Regions from separate parts of the Microbacterium hatanonis genome, predicted to be linked through region 2. Evidence: riboswitches for the same ligand, from Rfam matches in the RefSeq annotation. Region 2 holds a riboswitch; the other holds the start of a gene.
What was found. Region 2 has a riboswitch for thiamine pyrophosphate ahead of thiM (hydroxyethylthiazole kinase). Riboswitches for the same ligand answer to the same signal wherever they lie in the genome.
Positions count from the first base shown of each region.

Region 1: it holds a riboswitch for thiamine pyrophosphate, as region 2 does, so the genes downstream of both, FVP77_RS13550 (ECF transporter S component) here and thiM (hydroxyethylthiazole kinase) in region 2, are expected to answer to the same signal.

Region 1 is NZ_VRSV01000002.1:719,504-724,190, forward strand. It holds gene FVP77_RS13535 (hypothetical protein) at 1-73, shown strand, start outside; gene FVP77_RS13540 (nuclease-related domain-containing protein) at 143-1,057, shown strand; gene FVP77_RS13545 (D-alanyl-D-alanine carboxypeptidase family protein) at 1,081-2,601, opposite strand; TPP riboswitch at 2,636-2,745, shown strand; gene FVP77_RS13550 (ECF transporter S component) at 2,738-3,373, shown strand; gene FVP77_RS13555 (ABC transporter ATP-binding protein) at 3,442-4,687, shown strand, end outside.
Region 2 is NZ_VRSV01000001.1:751,665-756,351, reverse strand. It holds gene FVP77_RS03545 (DMT family transporter) at 43-963, shown strand; gene FVP77_RS03540 (YceI family protein) at 1,021-1,581, opposite strand; gene FVP77_RS03535 (FKBP-type peptidyl-prolyl cis-trans isomerase) at 1,722-2,087, opposite strand; TPP riboswitch at 2,291-2,389, shown strand; gene thiM (hydroxyethylthiazole kinase) at 2,372-3,187, shown strand; gene thiE (thiamine phosphate synthase) at 3,184-3,828, shown strand; gene FVP77_RS03520 (bifunctional hydroxymethylpyrimidine kinase/phosphomethylpyrimidine kinase) at 3,825-4,687, shown strand, end outside.

The DNA.
Region 1 (4,687 bases), on a different contig from region 2:
CGACATCCTCATCCTGCTGGCGCTGTCCAGCCGCAGCGCCGCCGCGTACGCCCACCGCCGTCGGCGCGACTGACAGCCCTCGCACACCCGCGTCGGGTTAGCCTGTCGGATGCTGCGTGTGCGCGCGGCAGGGGAGGGTGAGGTGTTCGACAGCCCGGTGTCCGCGTCGGCCTACGAGGTGCTCGGCGTGACCGCCGACGTCGACGACGAGGAACTTCGTCGCGCGTACCGTCTGCGACTGCGGCAGACCCACCCCGACACCGGTGGCGATGCCGCGGTCTTCGTCCAGGTGCAGCGCGCGTGGGAGCTCATCGGAACCCCCGACGCGCGCGCGTCGTACGACCGCGGTCGCGGCGCGCAGGCCCCGGAGTGGTCGGCGCCGCGGGCGAGCGCTCCCCGCGCCGACACGCGGCCGCGCGCCCGGACGCACGGCCAGCCCGGCGGGTGGCGGCGCGAGCGCTATCTGACGCTCGTGCGCGAGTGGGTCGGGCGCGGGGTCGATCTGCCCGATCCCTACGATCCCCAGCTCGTCCGCTCGGCGCCCCACGAACTGCGCCGCATGCTCGCCGACGCGCTCGCCGAGGAGGCGACCGCCCGCATCGTCGCCGACCTCGGCATGGGGTACACGGTGTGGCACGACGTCGACGCCTCGCGCGACGGAGACCCCGAAGACAAGCTCGACCACATCGTGCTCGGCCCGAGCGGACTCTATGCGGTGCTCTCGGAGGACTTCGGCGGTCCGATCGGTTTCCGCCGCGGCGAGATCGTCGGCGCCCACGTCGCCGGGGCTCCCGTGACCGAGCTCGTCTCACGACAGCGTGTGATCGCCCGCGCCGCCGGGGTGCGCTTCAGCGGCGCGATCGTGGTGCTGCCCGACGGCGACGTGCTCGGCGCGGTCACCGACCTCGGCAAGGTGCGGGGCGTGCCCGTCGCCGTGGTGTCGCAATCGGGCCTGTCGACCCTGCTGCGGCAGGGCGTCACCGGCGCCCGCGACATCGGCGGCACCGAGCTGTTCGACATCCGCACCCGACTGCAGCAGCGCGTCCGGCACGTCTGAGCCGCGGCGGGCGTCACCCGGCGTCAGCCGGTGAGGCCCAGCAGTTCGAGCGGGTGGGTGAGGCGCCACCAGGCCGTCGGAGGTTCGATGTCTCCGGAGAGGCGCACCTCGACGGAGTCCGCGTCGAGCGGGCCGGTCACGACGAGCGTGCCCACGGCGGCGCCCTCGTCGACCGCGTCGCCCAGCGAGAAGTCGGCGGCCGGGGTGGCCGCGCCGCCGTTCCAGAGCACGACGACGGCGTCGTCGGCGGTCACGACGTCGACCGACTCGCCCCACGCCGTCTCGATCTTGCCGACGCGGGTGCCCGCGGGCACCGAGGGCTCGGGCTGCAGCTCGGTCTCGATCTGCGCGAAGAGGCTGCGCATCGCCGCATCCCGCGTCGCGCGGTCGGGCTGACCGAGCACCGAGCCGAAGACGCGCACGGTGGTGTCGCCGACCGTGATGTCCTTCGCGGCGAGCAGGTTGTACGCGTCGAGGGTGCCGGTCTTGAGACCGACCACTCCCGGGTCGTTCAGCAGGTCGTTCGTGTTGCCGACACGGCCGGCGCCGGGCAGGTCGACCTCGGGTTTGGCGACGATCTCGGCGATGACGGGGTTCTCGAGGGCTTTCATCGCGAGAGGGATGAGCGCCTCGGGGGTGGCGGCGTTGCCTGCGACGATGCCCGAGGGGTCTTCGATCGTGATGCCCGAGATGCCGTGGGCCGTGAGCCAGGATCGCGCCGCGCTCGCGAAGACCGCATCGGAGGGGTACAGGTTGCCCGCGAGGCGGTCGGCGTAGTTGTTCGCCGAACCCACCAGCAGCCCCTCGAGCATCTGGTACTCGCTGAGCGTTCCGCCCACCGGCACGTCGAGCGCCGATTCGCCGGCGGCGCGGTCGGCCCAGTACTGCCGGCGGTCGGCTGCGGTGAAGGCGAAATCAGGACCGGCCTCGCCGGCGGCGAGCGGCATCGCGTCGAGAACGACGAGCGCGGTGACGACCTTGGTGATGCTCGCGATCGACTCGGCCTCCGACGATGACGAGAGGATCCCCCCGGCTCCCGCGACGGTGAGGGCGGCGCCGCCGTCGGCCGGCCACGCGGGTGTCGCGGCGGCCGCGGCGACCGGCTGTACGGCGACCGCCTCGATCTGCGGCGCGACCGCGTAGAGAGGCCAGAGCAGGGTCGTCGCGACGTAGGCGCCGGTCACGGCGAGGATCACGAAGACGGGCGCGAGAACCCCGGGTCGGAAGATCGAGCGACGGGGCGCACCGGCGAGCAGGTCGGTGCCCGTCGCCACGGGGGCCGCGTCGACGGCGAGAGAAGCCGGGGCGGCGGTGGACGAGACCCGGTTCTCGTCGACCCAGGTCAGCGCGGGGAAGCCGGAGGACTGCGCCGCGACGACTTCGGCGGGCGCATCATCGAGGACGGGCCCGGAGGGCTCGGCCTGCGGGGCGTCGCCCGCAGCCTCGGCGGGCGTCGGGGTGGCATCGTCGACGATCGGATGCGGCGCGGTCGCACTCTCGCGCAACGCACGCCGCGACGGCGGCGCGGTGGCGTCGGGTCCCATGCGCCTAACGTACCTCGCGGGCGGGTCTATACTCGCCTGGAACCACGGGAGTCCGGTGAGCCGGGCTGAGAGGAAGCGATCCACGCTTCGACCGTCGAACCTGATCTGGGTCATGCCAGCGCAGGGAGGAGAGAAAATGCACACTTCCGCGTCCCCGTCCACCGGGACTCACCGCTATTCGTGGCGCGTCGTCGACATCGTCGTGGCCAGCGTCATCGGTGTCGCCGCCGGGCTGGTCTTCTGGCTGTGGGGCCAGGCCTGGCCGGTCCTCGACACCGCGCTGGCGTTCACCCCGGGCCTGTCGGGCCTCCTCGCCGGAGGCTGGCTCTTCGCCGGCGTGCTCGGCGGTCTGATCATCCGCAAGCCGGGTGCCGCGCTCTACACCGAGATCGTGGCCGCGGTCGTCTCCATGGCGATCGGCACCCAGTGGGGCTTCACGACCCTGATCTGGGGCGTGGTCCAGGGCCTCGGCGCCGAGCTCGCCTTCGCGATGTTCGCCTACGCCAACTGGCGCCTCGGCGTCGCTCTGCTCTCGGGCGCCCTCGCCGGTCTCGCTGTCGCACTGCTCGACACGACCTTCTCCTCGGTCGCCGCGCTCGCCTTCGAGGCACGGGCGGTCTACTTCGTCTCGGCGGTCGTCTCCGGCGTCGTGATCGCCGGTCTCGTCTCGTGGGTGCTCGCCCGAGCGCTCGCTGCCACCGGCGCGCTCGACCGCTTCGCCTCGGGTCGTGCGTACCGCTCCCGGGAGACCACCGCAGCCGACGCCGCGTGAGGTCGGCGCCTGCCGCCGTCCGCGCCCGCTCCTGGGGGTGGCGCCACGCCGGCCGTCGACGCTGGGCCGTGCGCGAACTCGATCTCGACATCGCCCCGGGGGAGCGGGTGCTGCTCCTCGGGGCGAGCGGCTCGGGCAAGAGCACGCTGCTGCGGGGCCTCGCCGGGGTGCTCGGCGACCTCGACGACGGGGAGAGCGTCGGCGAACTGACGCTCGACGGTGCTGCTCCCTCCGCCGCCCGCGGACGCGCGGGGCTGGTGCTCCAAGACCCCGACGCTCAGGTTGTGCTCGCCCGGGCGGGCGACGACGTCGCCTTCGCGTGCGAGAACCTCGGCGTTGCGCGCGAGGAGATCTGGTCGAGAGTGGATGCTGCGCTCGAGGCGGTCGGTCTCGGGATCGGCCGCGACCACCCGACGTCCCGGCTGTCCGGCGGGCAGAAGCAGCGCCTCGCGGTGGCGGGCATCCTCGCGATGCGACCCGGTCTCATGCTCTTCGACGAGCCGACGGCGAACATCGACCCCGAAGGTGCCGAGCTCGTGCGCGACGCCGTCATCGCGGCGGCACGGGTGACCGGTGCGACCCTCATCGTGGTCGAGCACCGGGTGGCGCTCTGGGCCGACGCGGTCGACCGGGTGATCGTGCTCGACGGCGGCGACGGCGGCGGGGTGGTCGCAGACGGGTCGCCCGGTGCCGTCTTCGCCGCGCACGGCCGATCGCTCACCGAGGCGGGCGTGTGGGTACCGGGCATCCCGGTCGAGATCGATCGCCGGCCGAGGTCCGCCGCATCCGAGACCCTGTTGAGCGGGTCGCACCTGGCGGTGGGCCGTCGGGCGTTCGCCGCGCGTTCGGCGACGGTCGTCGCATCCGGGATCTCGGTCGACCTCGCCGCCGGTCGTGCGCTCGCCGTCACCGGCCCCAACGGAGCGGGCAAGTCCACCCTGGCGCTGACCGTCGCGGGTCTTCTCGCGCCGGCAGCCGGCGACCTGACCGCGACGGCGTCCCTCGCCGGCGGGCGGGGCGCGACCCCTTCCCGCTGGCGGTCGAGCGAGCTGCTCACACGGATCGGCATGGTGTTCCAGGAGCCCGAACATCAGCTGCTCGCCACCCGGGTGCGCGACGAGCTCGCCGTCGGCCTCCGCGCGCTCCGCCGCGACCCCGACGAGATCGCGCGCACGGTCGACGAGCTTCTGGAGCGGCTGCGGCTGACCCGGCTCGCCGACGTCAACCCGTTCACGCTCTCCGGCGGTGAGAAGCGGCGCCTCACGGTGGCGGCGGCGATCGCCACCGCCCCGCGGGTGCTCGTGCTCGACGAGC
Region 2 (4,687 bases):
GACCCGGCTCGCCGCGCCCGTGCCGCGGTCTAGAGTCGGCGGGTGCCCTCGCCCTCAGCCGCTCCCTCGCAGACCTCCGTCGCCGTGCAGTTCGCGCTGACGGGCATCGTCTGGGGGTCGAGCTTCCTGTTCATGAAGGTCGCCCTGACGGGCCTGGCCCCGGGGCAGGTCGCGTGGGGCCGCCTCGTGCTCGGCGCCCTCACACTCGGTGCCTTCATGCTTCTGCGGCGCGAGAGCCTCCCCCGCCGCCCGATCATCTGGTTCCACCTGGCCGTGGTCGGCATCGTCTTCTGCGTGCTTCCGTTCCTGCTCTTCTCCTGGGCGCAGCAGCACGTCACGTCGGGTCTCGCGAGCATCTACAACGCCACCACGCCGATCATGACGGCGGTCATGGCCTGGGCGGTCTTCCGCGTCGAGAGCCTGAAGCCCGTGCAGATCACGGGCATCGTTCTCGGAATCCTCGGCGTGCTCGTCATCGTCGGTCCGTGGCAGGGCCTCGATCTCGACCAGAGCCTGGTCGCCCAGTTCGCGATCCTCGGAGCCACCGCCTGCTACGGCATCGGCCTCGCCTACATGCGTCGCTTCCTCGCGAACAGCGGGCTCTCCCCCCTCAGCTTCGCCTTCACCTACATCGCGCTCGCCGCGACGGTCATGCTGGTGCTCACTCCCGTCATCGCCGTCGGCCCCATCGAATGGAGCCCGTGGGTCATCACGAGCATGCTGATGCTCGGCTGCCTGGGCACGGGGGTCGCCTACATCTGGAACCAGAACGCCCTGCGCGCCTGGGGGCCGACCCGGGCCTCGACGGTGACCTACATCACCCCCATCGTCGGAGTCGTTCTCGGGATGGTGGTCCTCGGCGAGCCGCTCGCCTGGAACGAGCCGGTCGGGGCGCTCATCGTCTTCCTCGGCATCCTCCTCGCGCAGGACCGCCTGCGTCGGCGACGACCGGTGCTCGCCTGACCGGGTACGCGAAAGGGGCGGATGCTGTCAGCATCCGCCCCTTCGCTGTGCGCCGTCTTACGCCTGGAGCGCACCCTGGAGGTCGAGCTCGATGGTGACGTCCTTGCCGACGAGGACCCCACCGGTCTCGAGGGCGGTGTTCCACGTCAGACCGAAGTCCTCGCGGTTGATGACCGTCTTGGCCGTCGCGCCGGCCTTGTAGTTGCCCCACGGGTCGGTGCCGAAGCCGCCGAACTCGAACGAGAACGTGACGGGCTTGGTGGTGCCCTTGATCGTGAGGTCGCCGTCGACGAGCATGTCGCCGTCCTCGACGCGAACGCCGGTGGAGCGGAACTCCATGGTCGGGAAGTTCTCGACGTCGAAGAAGTCGGCCGAGCGGAGGTGGCCGTCGCGGCCCTCGTCCTTGGTGTCGATCGATGCGACATCGACGGTCGCCTCGACCGTCGACTCGAGGGGGTTCTCGGTCGTCACGAAGGTGCCGCTCTTCACGCCGAAGGCGCCGCGCACCTTCGAGATCATCATGTGGCGGACGCTGAAGGTGACCTCGCTGTGTGCGGGGTCGAGAGCCCAGGTGCCGGCCTTGTAGCCGGGGACGTCGAGCGTGGTGGTGTCGGTCATGGTTCTCCTCGAGTGGTGGGGGCGCCGGTTCGATCGGCTCCTGTCGACTGAACGACGGCACTGTCGAATGTATTCCACCGAATACAGAAACGACGAAACCCGAGGCGCCGAAGCGCACCCGGGTCTCGGGGAAACCGGTCTCAGCCGACTTTGAGCAGGTCGATGATGAAGATCAGGGTCTTGCCGCCGAGGAAGTGACCCCCGGCCGGGCCGTAGGCGAGGTGCGGCGGGATCACGAGTTCGCGACGGCCGCCGACCTTCATTCCCGGGATGCCGTCCTGCCATCCCTGGATGAGGCCGCGGAGCGGGAACTGGATGCTCTCACCGCGCCCCCACGACGAGTCGAACTCTTCGCCGGTGTCGTACTCGACCCCGAGGTAGTGCACCGTGACGGTGTCGCCGGGCTTCGCCTCGTCGCCGTCGCCCACGGTGATGTCGCGGATGACGAGGTCGGTGGGCGCCGGGCCCTGGGGGGCGTCGATCTCGGGCTTTGTCGCATCAGTCATGCATCCATCCAAGCATGATCGGACCGCCCGTGACTGCCCTTGACACCACTCAGCGCCCGGTGCCGCGGCGATGCCTGCGTGACTACCGAGCGCTGAGTTGGTCTTGATTCAGGATGCTCCGAGCCTCCCGCCCTGTCAAGACCCCGCGGGGCGCCCGCCCCGCATCGGCATCCCGAGCACCTCGTCGCGTATGCAACGATGGGTCCACTGGCACGGGGTGCCCCTCACGACGAGGGGCTGAGATCACACCCGGAGAACCTGCTCTAGTTCGTACTAGCGAAGGGATGTCGAGCGTGACGATCACGCCTGCACTTCTGCAATCCGTCCGAGACGCCGTCGGAGAGGTGCGCTCCGCCGCGCCCCTCGTCCAGTGTGTCACCAACAGCGTGGTGGTCAACTTCACCGCCAACGCCCTGCTCGCGATCGGCGCGGCACCCGCGATGGTCGACATCCCCGAGGAGTCGGGGGTGTTCGCCGCCGTGGCCGACGCCGTCCTCATCAACCTCGGTACGCCGAATGCCGAGCAACGGGCGGCCTCCGTCGAGGCCGTCGCCGCCGCCCGCGCCGGCGGCACGCCCTGGGTGCTCGATCCCGTCGCCGTCGGCGTCCTGCCCGTGCGCACCGCTCTCGCCCACCGGCTGCTCGACGAGCGACCGTCGATCGTGCGCGGCAACCCCTCCGAGATTCTGGCGCTCGCGGGCGCGGGTGCCGGCGGCCGCGGCGTCGACAGCGCCGACGGCGTCGACGACGCGCTCGAGGGTGCCCTCTCGCTCGCGCGATCCACCGGCGCGGTCATCGCCGTATCCGGGGCGGTCGACCTCCTCACCGACGGCGAGCGCGTCGTCCGCATCGCGAACGGCGATCCTCTCCTCACGCGGATCACCGGCGGCGGATGCGCTCTCGGGGCGGTGCTCGCCGCCTTCGCCGGCGCGCATCCCGACCGCTTCGAGGCCTCCGTGGCGGCCGTCGCCGCCTACACGGTCGCCGCAGAGCTCGCAGCGCGCGGAGCCGACGGGCCCGGGTCTTTCGCCGTGGGGTTCCTCGACGCCCTCGCCTCGCTCGACGGCGCGACGGTCGCCGAGCGGATCGTGCTCTCGTGAGCGTCGACCTGACGCTGTACCTCGTGACGGACGCCGCCATCGCGACTCGTGCGGGGCACCGGTTGCCCGATCTCGTGGCAGCCGCGGTCGCCGGTGGCGTGACGGCCGTGCAGGTGCGCGAGAAGCACGCTCCCGCGCGCGCGTTCCTCGACACCGTGCTCGCCGTGGCCGCCGCCACTCCCCCTCACGTGCCCGTCATCGTCAACGACAGGGTCGACGTCTACCTCGCCGCACGCGCGGCCGGTGCTGCCGTGGCGGGCGTCCACCTCGGGCAGTCGGATCTACCGGCGTCGATCGCTCGGACGCTCATCGGCCCCGGGGGCGTCATCGGCGTGAGCGTGTCGACCGACGCCGAGATGCGCGAGGCCTCCCCCCACGCCGACTACCTCGGAATCGGGCCGTATCGGGCGACGAGCACCAAACCGGATGCGGCGAACCCCCTCGGGCTGCGAGCGACCGGCCGTCTGGCCGCCGCCAGCACGCTGCCGGTGGTCGCCATCGGCGGCATCACCGCGACGGATGCCCCGGTGCTGCGGGCGGCGGGCGTCAGCGGCATCGCTGTCGTGTCGGCCGTCTGCGGCGTATCCGACCCCTCCGTCGCCGCGGCGTCGCTGCGATCGGCGTGGGAGACCGGGCGATGAGCGCCGTGGTCCCCCGGGTGCTCAGCATCGCCGGCACCGACCCGACGGGCGGCGCCGGTGTGCAGGCGGACCTGAAGAGCATCGCCGCCAACGGCGGATACGGGATGGCTGCCGTCACCGCGCTCGTCGCGCAGAACACGCACGGCGTGCGGTCGGTGTACCGCCCGCCGACCTCGTTCCTCGCCGAGCAGCTGCACGCGGTCAGCGACGACGTATCGATCGACGCCGTGAAGATCGGCATGCTCGCCGACGTCGAGGTCATCGAGACGGTGCGCGAGTGGCTCGCAGCCGCGCGTCCGCCCGTCGTGGTGCTCGACCCCGTCATGGTGTCCACCAGCGGGCACCGCCTGCTCGACCCGGGGGCCGAGGAGGCGTTGCGACTCCTCCTGCCGGACGCCGACCTCGTCACACCCAACGTGCCGGAGCTCGCGATCCTGCTCGATCGGGAGCCGGCGTCGGACGGCGACGCCGTGGTCGACCAGGCGCAGGAGCTCGCCCGGCGCCACGGCGTGCGGGTCTTGGCGAAGGGCGGGCACCTCGAGGGTCCCGACCTCCGGGACGCACTCGTGGAGCCCGACGGCCGCGTCAGCGACTACCGCTCGCCGCGCATCGAGACGCGCAACACCCACGGGACGGGGTGCTCCCTGTCCTCCGCGATCGCCACACGCCGCGGGGCGGGCGCGACCTGGTCGGATGCGACGGATCTCGCCCTGCGCTGGCTGTCGGAGAGCATCCGCCACGGATCCGCACTCGATGTCGGGGGCGGGCACGGACCGGTGAGCCACTTCGCCGGGCTCTGGGCGCGCGGCGGCCTCGACACCATGCCGTCGCCGGACGAGATCGCCGACGAGTGGTGGCG